3 regions of the Pseudomonas salicis genome follow, and region 3 is predicted to be linked to each of the others. Evidence: riboswitches for the same ligand, from Rfam matches in the RefSeq annotation. Region 3 holds a riboswitch; each other region holds the start of a gene.
What was found. Region 3 has a riboswitch for cobalamin ahead of ACWKWE_RS01795 (CbtB domain-containing protein). Riboswitches for the same ligand answer to the same signal wherever they lie in the genome.

Region 1 (5,754 bases), 220 kb from region 3:
AACGGCAACAGCCGCGCATGCCGCACCCCGACGACCATGCGCACGGCATGGGGAATCACCAGTCCGACGAAGCCAATCGAGCCGACCATCGATACCATCACTGCCGTCACCAACGCTGCGGTGGCGATCAGAAGGGTCTGCACCCGACGCACCGGAATCCCCAGCGAAGCCGCCGAGTCGGCACCAAAAGTGAATGCATCCAGTGAACGCCGATGCCACAGGCACACCACCAACCCCAGCAGCACCACCGGCACGGACAGCGCCACCGAGGTCCAGCGCACGCCACTGAGATTGCCCAATAGCCAAAACATGATGCCCCGGGCCTGTTCGGCGCTGGCGGATTTGGTGATCAGGAACGACGTCAGCGCATTGAACAGCTGCGACCCGGCGATCCCCGCGAGGATGATTTGCCCCGTCGCCGCCTGGCTGCCCGAGGCCCGAGACGACCGTGCCAACAACGCGACCAGGGCAAACGCGGCAATGGCCCCGGCGAACGCACCCATCGACAAGGAAATCGCCCCGGCGCCCAACCCGATGATCGCGACCAACACCGCGCCGGTCGAAGCCCCGGCGGAAATCCCCAGCAGATAAGGGTCCGCCAGCGCGTTACGCAGCAACGATTGCAGCACCACGCCGGACATCGCCAGGCCCGCGCCACAGGCCGCCGCGACGATGGCCCGGGTCAGCCGGTAATTCCAGACAATGCCCTCGTCGATGGGATCGACCGCATAACCGGCCGCCCACAGCTTGTTCGCCAGCACCTGAAAGATCACCGGGACGCTGATGGCCGTTTCGCCGATGGCCACGCCTGCGATCACCGCCAGTATCAGCAACGCGCTGACCCACAGGCCATGGCCCAGCGAGCGGACGACGTTCAGGATGTTCATGGCGCGTCAGTGGCCTTGGCCAGTTGCTCGATGCCGTCGAACAGGCGAACGCTGGACTCCATCGCACTGGCGTCCATGATCACGATGCGGTTGTTTTTCACGGCGTCCATGTTGCGGGTCACCGGGTCGGACTTGAGGAAGGCCAGTTTCTTTTCGTGATCGTCAGCGGGGAAGCGGCGACGGTCCATGCGCGCGATCACTAGAATCGTCGGGTTGGCCTTGGCGATGGTTTCCCAGCCCACGGTCGGCCATTCTTCGTCCGAATCGATGACGTTGCGCATGCCTAGTGTGTCGAGCATGAAGCCCGGAATGCCTTTGCGCCCGGCGACGTACGGATCGGTGTTGATGTCCGGGCTGGAGAACCAGAACACCGCCGAAACCCTGCTCGCGTCATGGGCCTTGGCGTGTTCGATGGCCTGAGCCAGACGGGCCTTGTAGCCATCGATCAGTTGCTGGCCGCGATCCTGAACGTCGAAGATTTCCGCCTGTTGCGCGATGCTTTTGTACAGCGCGTCGATGCGGAACGCTTCAAGCCGAGTCCCGTCAGCGCCGACCAGATTGTTCTTGCCTTCGCAGTCGGACGGCAGGATATACGTCGGGATCTTCAGGTCGTGAAACTGCTGGCGGGTGCCGACCGCACCTTGCGGACCGACCATCCATTCGAACTGCACCGGCACGAAGTCCGGGTGCTTGCCGATCACCGATTCGAAGCTCGGCGCGTTGTCGGCCAGGCGCTCGATCTTCGCGTTGGCGTCCTTGAATTGAGGCAGGGTGTCGTTGAACCACAGGGAAGTGCCAATGACCCGGTTGCTCAGGCCCAGCGCATAGAGCATTTCGGTGGCGGCCTGGCCGATGGTCACGGCTTTGTGAGGCGCCTGGGCAAAGGTCAGGGGCACGCCGCAGTTGTCGAGGGTCAACGGGTAGTGGGTCGGTGCAGCCAACGCGGAGGGGGACATGAACGCTGCGCTCGACAGCGTCAGACCGGTGAACAAGGGAGCAAAGCGGCGCAGCGACATCGGGGTTTCTCCAGTGAGCCTGTGATCGACGAAACAGGCACTGGAAAGCACACCCTGACGGCAGCCGAAGAAAAGAGGCAAGCACCGCGCACGGGAGTCCTTCCCGGACACCCCGCCGGTGAATGATTGACGCTTGCCGGCAGGTCTCCTGACTGGCGCTTCATCACCGTGCTTCGGCCTTCCCGGGCGGTAACCCAGTGGCAAACAGGAAGCACGGCTCGACGCCTACAGTTGCGGGGACAGTTCCGTTTGAGCGCGCCCGATGACACAGGGCACGGCTCGTGGATTCCCTATTAATTCCGAGTGGAAACCGGCGGCGGGGATGGTAAACGATTTGCCCGAAACAGGCGACCACTCGGCGTTCGCAAGCCACGCTCCTACAGGTCCGTTATTTCAACGGCCAGCCGATCACTTTCTTCGGCCTCGGATTCGCATACGTCCGCACTTTGGAGGTCTTCAACCCCAACCGCACCAACGACTCCGCCAGCGCCACGGCGGCCGTCACGCCATCGACCACAGGCACGCCCGCACGGTCACGAATCAGCTGGTCCAGCCCGGCCATGCCGCCGCAACCCAGGCAGATCACCTCAGCCTTGTCCTGCGTCACCGCGTCGACCGCCTGCCCGGCGATGGCCTCCAATGCGCGGTCCGGCCTGTCTTCCAGCTCCAGCACGCTCATGCCACTGGCTCGCACCGACGCGCAGCGTTCGAACACACCGGCGAGTTTCAGGCGGTCTTCGATCAGCGGCACGGTCCGGTCCAACGTGGTCACCACCGAATAGGTGTGTCCCAGCAACATCGCTAGACTCGCCGCCGCTTCGGTGATGTCCACCACCGGCACGTCCAGCAATTCCTGCAAGCCTTCGCGCCCGTGCTCGCCATACCCGGCCTGAATCACCGCGTCGTAGGGCTGATCGTAGGACAGCACGCGGTCCATCACGGCAATTGCCGCCAGGTAACTCTCGAAATTGCCTTCCACCGATTCCGCACCAAAACGTGGCGTCAGGCCGATGATTTCCGTGCCGGGTGACGCAACACTGCGCGCCTGCTCGGCAATGGTGTCGGTCATGGATTGAGTGGTGTTCACGTTGACGATCAAAATGCGCATGGGGGCGGGTCTCAAGCGGTGATCATGGGATACATGCCTACCGCTGAAGCGAAAACCGCGCCACCTTGGAATTCGGCGGGTGAGACGTCGAACCGTTCGCCGACGTCTCGGGTGGATCTTCAATCCTTCATCGGCACCGGAGCCTGCGGCGCAATGAAGCCTTGATCACGCATCGCTTGCCAGAAGCCGTCCGGCACCTGGGCATTCAGCGCCGCAACGTCTTCAATGATTCGCGAGGGCCGGCTCGCGCCAGGAATCACCGCCGCCACCAGCGGGTTGGCCAGTACGAATTGCAGCGCCGCCGATTTGATCTCGACCTGGTACTGGCGGGCGATTTCCTGAATGTGCGCGACCTTGTCGAGCATCGCTTGCGGCGCTTCCTGGTACTCGAAATGCTTGCCGCCCACCAACACGCCCGAGCTGTAGGGCCCGCCCACGACGAACTCGGCGTTGTGCTCACGGGCCTTGGCGAACAGGCGTTGCAGCGGCTGGTCGTGGTCCAGCAGCGAATAGCGGCCAGCCAGCAGAAAACCGTCCGGTTGTGCTTCACTCAGGTCCAGCGTCAGCTCGCACGGCTCGACGCGGTTCACGCCCAGGCCCCACGCCTTGATCACGCCTTCTTCGCGCAGGCGGGTGAGGGTGCGGAAAGCGCCTGTGCGGGCGATGTTGAAATGCTCGATCCACTCGTCGCCGTGGGCATCTTGCGCGATGTCGTGCACGAACACGATGTCCAGGCGATCAGTGTCCAAGCGCTTGAGGCTGGCCTCGATGGAACGCAGCGTGGCGTCGCCGGAATAATCGGTGAGGATTTTGTTTTTCAAACCGTCGCTGAACGGGCCGCTGCGGGTTTCGCTGTCCAGTTCGTCGGAAATCAACCGGCCCACTTTGGTGCTGAGGGTGTATTCGTCGCGCGGCACATGGGCCAGCGCCTTGCCCAGCCGTTGCTCGGACAGGCCCGAGCCGTAGAGCGGCGCCGTGTCGAAATAGCGGATGCCCTGATCCCACGCCGATTGCACCGTGGCGGCGGCTTCTTCCTCGCTGATGTCGCGGAACATATTGCCCAGAGGCGCTGCGCCAAAGCCGAGGCGGCCAATGATCTTGTCGTGCAGACTCATGAAAGTGTCCTGTCCGGGGTCATGGAGTGCCGGGAAAAAATGCCCGGCGTGTTGTACAGATCATGCCGTGCGGCAGGAGTTCTATGGTTCGTGTGGAGGGTGGGCACACGTGTCACACCACGCCGCAGATTTTCCCTGTGGGAGCGAATTCATTCGCGAAGGCAGTACATCCGACGCAGGTGTGTCGTCTGCCAAACCCTTTCGCGAATGAATTCGCTCCCACAGGTTTCTCAACTCGGCACGCTATTGTGAATGACCCAGCCGGGCTGCTGCAGAGGCGGCGTCGCGGCACCATGCAACTTTTGCGGTCTGCGCGCCTTCCAACCCATTACACCGCGTCGATAACCGGAAAGGGAGGGCCGTCGATGAGCGAACACATCGTCCATTTCCATTGTGGGGTCGATCAGACCACCACCGAGCATTTCCGCGACCGCTGTCTGGAAGCCCTCGACAAGGGCGCGACCGGCCTGCTGCTGAACCTCTCCACCGCAGGCGGCAGCACGGCCCTGGGCTTCACGATCTACAACTTTCTCAAGTCACTGAAGGTGCCGATCCGCGCACTGAACAGCGGCAACATCGAATCCATGGGCATCGTCATCTACCTCGCCGCCGAGGAGCGCATCGTCTGTCCTCACTCCCGGTTTCTCATCCACCCGATGAGCTGGTACTTCAACCAGAGTTCGGTGGATCACTCACGCATCCGCGAATACCTGCGCAGCCTGGACAACGACTTGCAGCGGTACGTGAACATCTATTTGAGTGAAACCGACGGGGCGATGACCCCGCTGGACATTGGCCGCTGCCTGTCATCGGAGGAAAAGGTGATTCGGGCCGAAGATTCACTGGCCTGTGGCATCGCCCATCGGGTCGAACAGCTGCAGTTTCCCGAAGGCGCCACGCACTGGACGGTCAGCGCCAGCTAAGCTCAACTCATCCACACACCGGGTCGCCAAAGAACCCGCCTGACACGAGGAACCTGCCATGCACACTCATTCGCACAAAACCCCGGACGCCGTGCCCCGTGGCGCTGTTCCGCTGGACGAAGAAGAGGTTGAAGTAGACGTCGATAACGACCCCGGTAATGAAGACCCGGGTTCGCAGTTCGACCGGGACGCCACGGTGCCGCTGATCGACCCGGACGCGTGACCGATCCAACCCACGGGCATAAAAAAAGCGAGGGCTCTCACCCTCGCTCGTTCCGCTGATCAGACGTTGATCAGGATTTACGGCCTGCGCCGCCTTGTGGCATTCCGCCTTTTTTGCTGGCGTCCGGACGTTTTTCGTCGGTTGCTTTCTGCCGGTCGTTGGCCATGTTGCTGCCACCTGAAGCCTGGCCGCCTTTTTTGCCTGCGTCGGAGGCTTTTTGGCGATCGTTCGAGAAGTTGCCAGGGTTCGATTTTCCGGTGTTAGCCATGATTGCGTACCTCTTGTTATGAGAAGGGCGAGTCATGTGGCTCGCATTAAATGGGATGAATCAAGCGGCAGTTGGTTTAAACAATCACGGCATTACCGGACAAACGGCGGGAGTGGCGAAACGATGCCAGCGCCTTGAATACGGGCGTTTACATGTGCACTTCGACCGCCAGCGGCAGGTGATCCGACAGGTGCGTCCACGGCCGCGTCCCGAG
Region 2 (5,754 bases), on a different contig from region 3:
GGGTATTGCTCAGGCGATAGAGGATCACGCCGGGCGCGCCCAGCACGACGAACCAGAAGATCGCGGCGAACACGGCGTCGCTGCCGTTTTCCAGCACCGATTCGGTGGCGGCGCGGGCGACCTCGGTGGCGTCCAGTTCAGACGTCTGGCGACTGACGAGGAAACCCACGCGACGCCGCGCCTCTTTCAGGTCATCGCTGCGCAAGGCCTGCGCCACCGGCGCCACATGTTCGCCCAAGCTGCGCAGGCCAAGGGCAAAGTACAGAGCGGCGACTTCCACCAGCCAGCCGATATAAGGCAGCCAACTGAGGAAGGTCACCAACAGGGTCAGCGGGATGACCGCAATGAACCACGCCGTGACGCCATGGCTGCGCCAGCCGCGACCGCCGCCGTTGAAACGTTGCTCGATGCGCTCGGCATGTCGGCCGAAGGCCACCAGCGGGTGGTTTCGTTTTGGCTCGCCCAGCAGCGCATCCAGCGCGACCCCGGCGACGCTCAACAACGCCACGCTCATGCGCTCACTCCCCATGTGTTTTCGTAGACCAACTCTCGCAGCGGACGCGCCTGCGCCCACCCCTCTAATACCAGCATCGGCGCCGGGTAAAATTCCTTGACCGGGCCCAGACACAGGATTGCCAAAGGTTTTGAACCGGTTGGCATCTCCAGCAGGTCGGCCAGCGCTTGAGGTTCGAATAATGAGACCCAGCCCATGCCCAACCCTTCGGCCCGGGCCGCGAGCCACAGGTTCTGAATCGCACAGGACAGCGACGCCATGTCCATCTCCGGCAAGGTGCGACGGCCGAAAATGTGCTTCTCACGATCGTCCATCAAGGCCGCGACGAGCACTTCGGCGCAGTCGTTGATGCCTTCGACCTTGAGTTTCATGAAGTCGTCGGAGCGCTCGCCCAAGGCTTCAGCGGTGCGGATGCGCTCTTCTTCAACTTGGGCCTGAATCTGGCGGCGCAGTTGACGGTCGCTGATCCGAATGAAGCGCCATGGCTGCATCAGACCGACGCTCGGCGCGTGGTGTGCGGCTTCCAGCAGGCGGGCCAGCAACTCCGGTGTCACGGAGCCGCCGGTGAAATGCCGCATGTCCCGGCGTTCGGCAATGGCCCGGTAGACCGCCACGCGTTCGGCGTCGCTGAAGGCGTGATCAGTCACGAGAGCACCTCGCCATGGCTGACCACACGTGCACCTGCTGTAGGAGCGAATTTATTCGCGATGCGAAGGTACGGCCGATAGAAAGGCTTCGGATGTACCTTCGCATCGCGAATGAATTCGCTCCTACAGGAAACCGTGTTCCCACCGAAAAATCGGGTCAGTCCTACGATGGAGAACACCGACAGACACGTCATGGCAAAAACAGCGCCGCCATCGCCTGTGGGTTGGACGGGAAATAGAAGTGCACGTACGACGCAGTCATCCGCCCTTCCCGGTACACCGCTTCCGCGCCACGTCCGCCGTTGGGACTGACGCCACGGGCAATCGGGGTCAGTTCGGTGCTGGTCAGCGAATGATGATAGGTATGCCCGCGCAAGGTCCCTTCCGGCAACTCGACCGATTGCAGGGCCAGGGCGGCCAGACGTTTCTGCATCACCGCCTCGCCGTCGAGCAGGCCCACCAGTTCGGCGCGCTGACCGTCCACGTCGGTCAGGGCGTTCAACAGGTAAAGCATGCCGCCGCACTCCGCGAGCAAGGGTTTGCCGGCGGCGTGGTGAGCGCGAATGGCGTCGAGCATCGAGTGGTTCTGACCGAGCGCCACGTGATGCAGCTCCGGGTAACCACCGGGCAGGTACAGGCTGTCTGCGTCTGGCAACTGGCTGTCGCGGATCGGTGAGAAAAACAGCAGCTCAGCGCCCATCGCCCGCAACAGGTCGAGGCTGGCGCCGTAGGTAAAGGCGAACGCCTCGTCACGGGCAACGGCGATGCGCACGCCGGCCAACAGCGGCTCAGCGGGCACGATGTCGGGCGCTTCGAAGGTCACGGCGGGTGGCAACGTCGAATCGCAGGTGCTGGCCAATGCATCGGCGGCCGCGTCGAGGCGCACGTCCAGGTCGTTCAGTTCGCTCGCCTGAACCAGCCCCAGATGGCGACTCGGCAGTTCGATGCCGGTTTCCCGCGACAACGCGCCATACCAGCGCAAGTTTTCAGTCAGGCTGCCTTCGAGCAACTGGGCATGACGCACGGTGCCAACCCGATTGGCCAGCACGCCCGCGAAGGGCAGGTCCGGTTGATAGCGCGCGAGGCCCAACGCCAGCGCCCCGAAGGTTTGAGCCATGGCCGTGCCGTCGATCACGCCCAGCACCGGCACGCCGAAACGCCGCGCCAGATCCGCGCTGGAAGGCGTTCCGTCGAACAGCCCCATCACACCCTCGATCAGGATCAGATCAGCATCGGCGGCGGCTTCCCACAGCAGGCGTCGGCTCTCATCCTCGCCCACCATCCACATGTCCAATTGATAAACGGGATTACCGCTGGCGCGTTCGAGAATCATCGGGTCGAGAAAATCCGGACCGCATTTGAACACTCGAACGTTACGACCCTGATTGCGATGCAGACGGGCTAACGCCGCTGTCACAGTGGTTTTGCCCTGGCCGGACGCGGGCGCCGCGATCAAAACCGCAGGGCATCGACGAGCCTCACTCACAGCTCAATGCCCTTCTGCGCCTTGATGCCCGCCTGAAATGCGTGCTTGACCACGCCAATCTCGGACACCGTGTCAGACAGGTCGATCAATTCCTGCTTCGCGCCACGGCCGGTGACGACCACGTGCTGCATCGGCGGACGCGCCTGGAGGTCGCTCAACACCTGTTCCAGATCGAGGTAGCCGTGTTTGAGGGCGATGTTCAGTTCGTCGAGGATCACCAGGCCGATCTCGGGATCACGCAGAAATTCTCGGGTCACGACCCACGCCGCCTCGGCCGCCGCGATGTCACGCTGACGGTCTTGGGTCTCCCACGTGAAGCCTTCGCCCATGACGTGATAGCGCACTTGCTCGGGGAAACGGCGGAAGAACAGCTCTTCGCCCGTGGCGTTGCGGCCTTTGATGAACTGCACCACGCCGCACTGCATGCCGTGGCCCATGGCCCTCGCCAGCATGCCAAACGCCGAGCTGCTCTTGCCCTTGCCGTTGCCGGTCAGGACCAGCAACAGGCCGCATTCATTGGGGGCGCTGGCAATGCGCTCGTCCATCACCGCCTTTTTGCGCAGCATGCGCGCCAGGTGGCGTTCGTCACGTTCGGGGGATTCGCTCATCTCAGCTCTCCGCTTGAGGGCAGGTGTGGCAAACGGAGGGCACGGACAAAGGCTGACAGCAGGCACCGGACAAACGCCGAGCCTGCGCAGAGCATCGCCCTCCGTGATGCTGTTGAATGGATCAGGCCGGTCTCCGGACTCATGAGCGAAACAGGGGCGGCGCGCCTTCCCATGTTCATCGAACACAGTGGCATCGTGCGCAGCCTTGACTCATTTACCGTTGCGGAGGCAGCGCCGGAATTGATCGCAAAGGCGTTCGCACCGGCTTCCCTGTTTCACCCTTTTTAGCGGGCACCTGAAACAATCGGCGAAGGTTAGAGGGTTGACTACCGAGCGTCAATCGAAGCGGCGAAGGATCTGCCGCATCCCTGAAGCAGCACGGCTTGCCAGCAGTGGCGTCCGCGAGTTTTAGCAAGGAAGGCGAGTCAGGTGTTTGCTGCGCAACAACCACGCAGCAAACCACAGGGAAAAGGATCAGTTGCTGCGCGCGAGATTCGACGGCTGGATCACACGCTTGGCGTTCAGCCAGGCTTTCTGCCAGTACGGCTTGTCGAGGCTGTCGAGCTTGACGGTGCCGCCGGTGGCAGGCGCATGCACGAAGCGGCCTTCACCGACATAGATCCCGGCATGGCTCACGTTCGAGCCGCCGCCCGTGGCGAAGAACACCAAGTCGCCAGTCTGCAACTGACTGCGGTCGATGTCCGGGCCTCGCAGGGTGATCATTTCACGGGTCGAGCGCGGCAGGGTGATGCCAGCAGCGTCGTGATAGACGTAGCCAATCAAACCACTGCAATCGAACCCCGAATCAGGCGTATTGCCACCCCAACGGTACGGCGTGCCAACAAGGCCGATGGCACGTAACAGCACGTCATCCGCAACGGGAGAATTGAATTGAGGGGGAGCAGCGATCACAGGCCGATAGGCGACCTTGGGGGGAGATGGCGGCGGAGTGCTGGAACAAGCGGCCAGCAATGCAGCCAGTGAAGCAACAGCCAGGCGAACCGTAATCGACATAAACACAACAACCTTCCTAGGATGCGGCTTACTCTGCCGGAGGCCGGAACCTTGCGCAATCAGGGTTTCCCCTAACTGCGCGGCCCGTATTTAACGGTGTTGGCGCTTGATTGTAGTCGAGGTCATGGCGGTCGTGGTTTCTGGAACCTGGGAAGGTGCCATGGCCAGCGCGCGCTTGGCTTCGATGAACGTACGGGCCCAGTAAGCATCGTCGAGGCTGTCGACGCGCACACCGCCACTGCGACGGCTGCTGGAGTGGATGAACTGGTCATCGCCCAGGTAGATGCCGGCATGGCTGACGCGGCCGCGGCCTGCGGTGCTGAAGAACAGCAGGTCACCAGGCTTCAGGTCGTTACGCTTGACCAGAGGAGCGTCGATATTGATCATTTCGCGGGAAGAACGCGGCAGGCTCATGCCCGCCTCTTCGCGGAACAGGTAGCCAATGAAACCGCTGCAATCGAAGCCGGACGTGGTCGAGGTGCCGCCGAAACGGTAGCGAGTCCCGATCAACGATTTGCCACGTTCCAGAATGCTGTCAGCCAGGACCGGCAACTGATACGGCTTGTTGTCGGAGAACTGGGCCAATTCGTCTTCGGTGGCGATTTCGTCATCCAGTACGGAAGAGGAGTAATCGGCACGCTTGGCGGTTTGTGCGGTGGCAGAGTCCCGGAATTGCGGGTTCTGCGACTGTTGTTGCGACGCTGGCATCTGGGCCGCGCAGCCGAACAGCAGCGTTACGAGTGCGAGAGGCACGAGGGGTGCGAAGCGATTCAGCATGGGCACGACCGTGGCGGATGTGTAAAGAAGCCGAGACTATGCCCTCAATCGTCATCATTTGCAAATTCAATCGAATCAAATGTGACTTACCAGGTCCTCCATCACATCTAAGGCTCTACACCTCAAAAATGCATCCATGTGAATGGAGTGATCGGTCGACGAGGGGTTGATCTCGGCGGTAAAGCCTCCTGCCACCCGCGTCCGAAACATCGGCTCGTGGATATAAGGGAAGCTGGCAGTGGTTCCGATGCTGAGCACAGCGTCAAAGCCTTTTGCCATCTCTTCGTACAGCACATTCAATGCCAGCTCTGGCAGCATCTCTTCAAACAAGACGACCGGCGGTCTCAGCACGCCATGGCACTGCGTGCATAAAGGCGGCAAGGGCCGTTGCAGGTGCTCGCTCAACTGTGGGTCTTCAGCGCCACAAGACTGGCAATAGAGCGGCGCCAACTGGCCGTGAATCTCGATCAACCGCTCCGGCGGACTCCCCGCCGCACGGTGATAGCCGTCAACGTTCTGCGTCAACACCCAGCATTCCGGTTTGCGCCGCTGCAACTCAGCGATGGCGTAATGCGCCGCATTGGGCTGTCCGCCGAGGCACGCGCTGCCTAATTGGGCAATGTATTTCCAGCACAGGGCAGGATCGCGACGCAGCATCGGACCGGATAGCGCCATTTCAATGGGCAGCCCGTCGTCGGTGTGGCCGTT
Region 3 (5,754 bases):
GGCTGGAGCTAACGCTCTTCGCGGCTCTGGATAGCAACGCGATTCCTGTTCTAACCCCAATCCCCCTGTGGGAGCGAATTCATTCGCGAATGGCCGGTACATCCAACCCATCTCCATCGCCTGAACCCTTTTCGCGAATGAATTCGCTCCCACAGAGTTGGCATCTGTCCGCAGGATTATGGTACGCCTCAACACCCGTGGGAGACGCCGGAGGTTACGACGGCAGCGAAGGCGGACGATCAGACAACCCCCGTTTCACAGCCCGCAGCTGAAATATCACGGCCTGTACACATGCGCATGCCCTGCGCGGTAGAGGGATGATTCGCTGAAGGTGTCGTTGCCAAGGACACGTCCCACGAGGATCAGTGCTGTGCGTCGAAAGCCTTTGGCGGCGACCTTGCCTTCGATGTCGGCGAGGGTGCCGGTGACCCAGTCCTGGTCAGGCCAGCTGGCGCGGTGTACGACGGCGATGGGACAGTCTTGGCCGTAGTGGGGGGTGAGTTCAGCGACGATTTTGCCGAGGTTGTTCACGCCCAGGTGAATCGCCATGGTGGCTGTGTGTCGCGCGAGTTCGCCCAGGTCTTCGCCTTCAGGCATGGCGGTTTTGTCGCCGTAGCGAGTGAGGATGACGCTTTGCGAGATGTCCGGCAGGGTCAGTTCGGTGCCGAGCAACGCGGCGCAGGCGGCGGTGGCAGTGACGCCGGGGATGATTTCGAAGGGGATGCCCAGTTCGCGCAGGTGACGAATCTGTTCACCGATGGCGCCGTAAAGGCTGGGGTCGCCGGAGTGGACGCGGGCCACGTCTTGGCCTTGTGCATGAGCAGATTTCATCAAGGCGATGATCTGTTCGAGGTGCAGTTCGGCGCTGTTGGTCACCTGAACGGCTTGATGACCTTCTAAAACGGCCTCGGGCACTAGCGATCCGGCGTAGATGATGACGGGGCATGTGCGGATCAGGCGCTGGCCTTTGACCGTGATCAGGTCAGGGTCGCCGGGGCCTGCGCCGATGAAGTAAACGGTCATTGAATCTCCAACGTATAGCGGGGTTGATCCTCTGTGGGAGCGAATTCATTCGCGAAGGGTCGGTACAGCCAATACATCTCTAGCGCCCGAACCGCTTCGCGAATGAATTCGCTCCTACAGAGACTGCATCGCCAAATGCGTCATGGGCTGGCCGCCAACGCAAACGTGGCCCGTGAGCTGTTTCGCCGTTCGATCACCAACCTCGCCGACGACCCGCCCAACCGCGCCGCCATCGCCAGTGCTGCGCTTTCGGCCACGCCGTAGCAGCCGGTGCTGTCGAACGCGATCTGCGAATGATGACTCAGCTGCGGCTCGAACGCTGCCAGTTCTTCGGCGCTGAAGAACGCCAGCGGCAGGCCGAGCCGTTCAGCCAGTTCCAGCAACCCCGCCTCTGACGCTTTGCTGTCGATAGAGGCAAGGGCGGTGATGTCGGACAGCGACAGGCGATGTTCCAGCAGGCTGACCTCAATCAACCCTTGCAGCACCGACGCCGGGCAGTCGCGCTGGCAGCCGAGGCCGATCACACGAGTGCCCGGGTTCATCAGGCGTGGCTCAGCTCGGTGGCGGTCAGTTGCGTGTTGTGACGACGGAACAGCCACGCGCTGATCAGGCCCATCGCGACCCAGAACGCCGCGTTGGTCAGCAGAGAAGCGATCTTGAATTGTGCCTCCAGCGCTTCAGGGGCCAAAGCCGAATGAACCTCCGGTTGCGGCGCGCCGATCACGTGGGGCACGACGAGAATCGCTGCGCCCAGCACTTTCAGCAGCCAATGGCGGGCGAAGACAATCAGCGCCAGGCCGACGGCTGTTGACGCTGCGGTGCTGACCCACCAGGTCTGGCGCAGGGTCAGGTCGGCGGCGGCGGTGCCCGGTAATTCAGGCGGCAGACCGAGGGTCGGCGCGAGGACAAACACCGCGAAACCGGCCAGGCCCCACAGCGCGCCTTCGCGAACGCTGTTTGGCGTGCGCAGTGTGTACAGCGCCGCGAGCATCAGCGCGAAACCGACCGCGACCACCAGGTTGCCGCCGGTCGTCGACAGCACGCGCTGCCAGCCGTCTTCCGGTTCCCAGGCTTCTTCATCATGAACGTGAGCCGCCATGGCGCCGTCGCCATGCGCGTGCTCATGCACTTCTGCAGCGGCGGGGGCGTGTTCGTAGGTTTCCGCTTCGAGGATCAGCGGCGCGACCCAGAAGCTTTGCAGCAAGGTCAGCAGCAGGGCGGCGAGCAGTCCGGTGAAACCGGCCGTTTGAGCGATTCGCTTGAACATGGCGGCAGGTCTCAGTGGCAAGGGAAGGCGGAACTGTGACGGGTGTCGTGGGCGGCGTTGTGCACGGCGGCGATGTGCGAGAACCCGGCGAAGTAGACCAGGGACGCGCCAAGGATCATCGCGCTGATGGCGGCAGTGAGGCGTTGGCTTTGGGTGCTGGCAGTGCTTGCGGATTGGGATGTGGTGCTGATCGACATGGCGCTTCCCTCTGAGGTCTCAGCGAAGGGAAGGCGCAAAGCAAACCACTGACCGACGTCAGTAGCCAACTCAACAGCGCCCGCCCACCGCGGGTTTGTTATGTGAATGTGTCGGGCCGGTCTCCGGGCTTGCGAGGGGCAGTGGACCTGCCGTCAAGAATCACCTTCCCGTGCCGCAATGGCACAGTGGATCTGATTCTTCGCTCGCTTACCGTTGCGGGGGCAGCGCCGGACTTGCACAGACAAGAGGTCTGCACGCACCGGTTTCCCGTTTCACCCTGTGAAGGGCACCCGTAACAAGGCGTGTAGGAGACCACGGAGCCGGTTGGCAGTCAATCGCAGCGCCGTTTCCTCGTTGACCTTCCCCCGGCCACTGCGTAGCCTTGCGCACTTGAGGTTCGCTGCTCTGCTTGAGTCGGACGCGGCGCTAAGAAGGGAATGTGGTGCAAGCCACAGCTGCCCCCGCAACTGTAAACGGTCATGTTCATTGCACAGCCACTGCGCGAGCGGGAAGGCGCGATGAATGCGTCTGATCTGGCAACACTGCCAGCCATTCGCCGCCGTGAGCCAGGAGACCTGCCTCGAACACGGGCCTGTTTTTCAGACAGCCCGACGCATTCTCAACACAACCGGGCGGGGTGATCCGGTGGCGAATCGAACGGCGGGCCTGTCTTCTGCGAGGGCAACGCGGTTCTCGTCCTGTTTGCCCGCCGCTGCGCCTGAGGGCAACCATGAAAACACTGGCCAAACTTCCCGTCACCATCGTCACCGGCTTTCTCGGCTCGGGCAAAACCACGCTGCTGCGCCACATGCTCGACAACGCTGAAGGCCGTCGCATTGCGGTGATCGTCAACGAATTCGGCGAGCTGGGCATCGACGGTGAAATCCTCAAGCAATGCACCATCGGTTGCACCGAGGAAGAAGCCAACGGCCGCGTCTACGAACTGGCCAACGGCTGCCTGTGCTGCACCGTTCAGGAAGAATTCTTCCCGGTGATGCAGGAACTGGTTGCTCGTCGCGGCGATCTGGACCACATCCTCATCGAAACCTCGGGCCTGGCGCTGCCAAAGCCGCTGGTCCAGGCTTTCCAGTGGCCGGAAATCCGCAACGCCTGCACCGTTGACGCCGTGATCACCGTGGTCGACAGCCCGGCCGTCATCGCCGGCACCTTCGCCGCCTTCCCGGATCAGGTCGACGCCCAGCGCAAACTCGACCCGAACCTGGACCACGAATCGCCGCTGCACGAACTGTTCGCCGACCAACTGGCCAGCGCTGACCTTGTCATCCTCAATAAGGCCGACATGCTCGACGCTGCTGCCTTGGCCGCCGTGCGCGCTGAAGTCGCCGAAGAACTGCCGCCTGCGGTGAAAGTCATCGAAGCCAGTAACGGCCAGCTGCCGATCAGCGTGCTGTTGGGCTTGGGTGCCGAATCCGAGCTGCACATCGATGGCCGCAAGACCCACCATGATCATCACGACGGCGATGACCACGACGACCACGATCACGACGCTTTCGATTCTATTTCCATCTCGCTGCCCCAGGCCGACGAAGCGCTGTTGCTCGACGCGCTGACCCAGGCCGTCGTGCAGCACGGCATCCTGCGCGTCAAAGGCTTCGCGGCGATTCCGGGCAAGCCGATGCGCCTGCTGGTGCAAGGCGTCGGCACACGTTTCGACAAACACTTCGACCGCGCGTGGAAAGCCGATGAAGCGCGCGTCAGCCACTTCGTGCTGATCGGTCAGGAACTGGACGCTGCCGTGCTGGAAGCCCAGCTGCGCGCCGCGCTTGAGATCAAAGGCTAACCATGCACCTGCTGCGCACCCAGCCCGGCGGCTTCGTCCCCGACGACAGCATCGCTGACCTCGGCCAGACCCCCGCCGATCTGGTGATCCTGTGCAGCGGTGACTCCCATCTGGCGTTGCTCGCGGAAACCGCGCAGCAACTGCCGGACGATTACCCCAGCCTGCGCCTGGCCAACCCCATGCAGGTGCAAAACCACGCCTCGGTCGACCTGTACGTCGAAGAGGTGTTGCAGCACGCCAAGGTCATCCTCATCTCGCTGCACGGCGGCATCGGCTACTGGCGCTACGGTGTCGAGCGGCTGGTGGAGCTGGCCTCTCGAAAGCACGGCGGGGTGAAGCTGATTCTGGTGCCTGGCGACGATCGCCCGGACCCGGAGCTCAGCGACCTCAGCACCGAACCTGCCGAGGACCGCGACCGGCTTTGGCACTACCTGCGCCAGGGCGGAAAACACAACGCGTTACAGCTGTTCAATTGCCTGGCCAATCGCTGGCTGGATCGCGATTACGTCTGGGACGAGCCGCAGACGCTGCCCCGGGTGGCCATCTATCACCCGCGCAAGGCCAGCGCCGACCTCGCTGACTGGCAAGCCGACTGGCACGTCGATCAACCGGTGGCGGCGGTGCTGTTCTATCGCTCGCACTTGCAGGCGGCCAACACCGGGTTCATCGATGTGTTCTGTGAGCGGCTGTTGGCCCAGGGCCTTAACCCGTTGCCCATTGCGGTGGCCAGCCTGAAGGAACCGGCGTGCCTCAGCGCCGTGCAGGACTGGCTCGACGAGACCGAGTGCGAAGTCATCCTCAACACCACCGGTTTCGCCCAATCCAGCCCGGAAGCCCCGCACCTGCGACCGTTTCGCCGCAACATTCCGGTGATTCAGGCGATCTGCGCCCAGGACAACGAACCCGCATGGCAAGCCAGCGAACAGGGCCTCGGCGCTCGGGATCTGGCCATGCACATCGCGCTGCCAGAACTGGACGGGCGCATCATCAGTCGGCCCATCAGCTTCAAGGACCTGGCCTGGCACAGCGAGCGCAGTCAGTCCGATGTGGTCTGCTACCGCGCCCAACCCGAACGCATGGATTTTGTCGCCGAACTGGCGCGACGCTGGGTGTTGCTGGCGCGCACGGCCAACGCCGACAAGCGTGTGGCGCTCATTCTGGCCAACTACCCGACCCGCGACGGGCGCATCGGTAATGGCGTCGGCCTGGACACCCCGGCAGCAGCGCTGAACATCCTAAAGGCCCTGCAAGACGAGGGCTATCCCGTCGAAGGCTTGCCGGCATCGGGCACCGCGCTGATTCATGCCTTGCTGGGCGGTGTCACCAACGACCCGGACAGTCTCGATCAGCGCCCTTGCCACCAGAGCATGGCAATGGACGACTACCTGGCCGCCTTTGATGCGCTACCTGAGGCCAATCGCGACGCCGTGATCGAGCGCTGGGGTTCACCGCAGAGCGACCCGAT

Region 1: linked by a shared signal. The riboswitch ahead of ACWKWE_RS02790 (ABC transporter substrate-binding protein) and the one ahead of ACWKWE_RS01795 (CbtB domain-containing protein) in region 3 are both predicted to bind cobalamin.
Region 2: linked by a shared signal. The riboswitch ahead of cobO (cob(I)yrinic acid a,c-diamide adenosyltransferase) and the one ahead of ACWKWE_RS01795 (CbtB domain-containing protein) in region 3 are both predicted to bind cobalamin.

The regions. Positions count from the first base shown of each region.
Region 1 is NZ_JBSKHU010000001.1:598,518-604,271, forward strand. Features, by position in the region: gene ACWKWE_RS02785 (FecCD family ABC transporter permease) at 1-887, opposite strand, end outside; gene ACWKWE_RS02790 (ABC transporter substrate-binding protein) at 884-1,903, opposite strand; cobalamin riboswitch at 2,025-2,233, opposite strand; gene ACWKWE_RS02795 (aspartate/glutamate racemase family protein) at 2,292-3,011, opposite strand; gene ACWKWE_RS02800 (aldo/keto reductase) at 3,131-4,126, opposite strand; gene ACWKWE_RS02805 (ATP-dependent Clp protease proteolytic subunit) at 4,492-5,049, shown strand; gene ACWKWE_RS02810 (hypothetical protein) at 5,108-5,272, shown strand; gene ACWKWE_RS02815 (con-10 family general stress protein) at 5,343-5,540, opposite strand; gene ACWKWE_RS02820 (endonuclease/exonuclease/phosphatase family protein) at 5,689-5,754, opposite strand, start outside.
Region 2 is NZ_JBSKHU010000002.1:176,179-181,932, forward strand. Features, by position in the region: gene cbiB (adenosylcobinamide-phosphate synthase CbiB) at 1-514, opposite strand, end outside; gene bluB (5,6-dimethylbenzimidazole synthase) at 511-1,161, opposite strand; gene ACWKWE_RS06850 (cobyrinic acid a,c-diamide synthase CobB) at 1,352-2,647, opposite strand; gene cobO (cob(I)yrinic acid a,c-diamide adenosyltransferase) at 2,644-3,255, opposite strand; cobalamin riboswitch at 3,363-3,569, opposite strand; gene ACWKWE_RS06860 (C40 family peptidase) at 3,730-4,269, opposite strand; gene ACWKWE_RS06865 (C40 family peptidase) at 4,360-5,046, opposite strand; gene ACWKWE_RS06870 (NAD-dependent deacylase) at 5,122-5,754, opposite strand, start outside.
Region 3 is NZ_JBSKHU010000001.1:382,801-388,554, forward strand. Features, by position in the region: gene cobM (precorrin-4 C(11)-methyltransferase) at 277-1,023, opposite strand; gene ACWKWE_RS01785 (cobalamin biosynthesis protein) at 1,164-1,565, opposite strand; gene ACWKWE_RS01790 (CbtA family protein) at 1,565-2,290, opposite strand; gene ACWKWE_RS01795 (CbtB domain-containing protein) at 2,302-2,487, opposite strand; cobalamin riboswitch at 2,585-2,797, opposite strand; cobalamin riboswitch at 2,865-3,085, shown strand; gene cobW (cobalamin biosynthesis protein CobW) at 3,219-4,289, shown strand; gene cobN (cobaltochelatase subunit CobN) at 4,292-5,754, shown strand, end outside.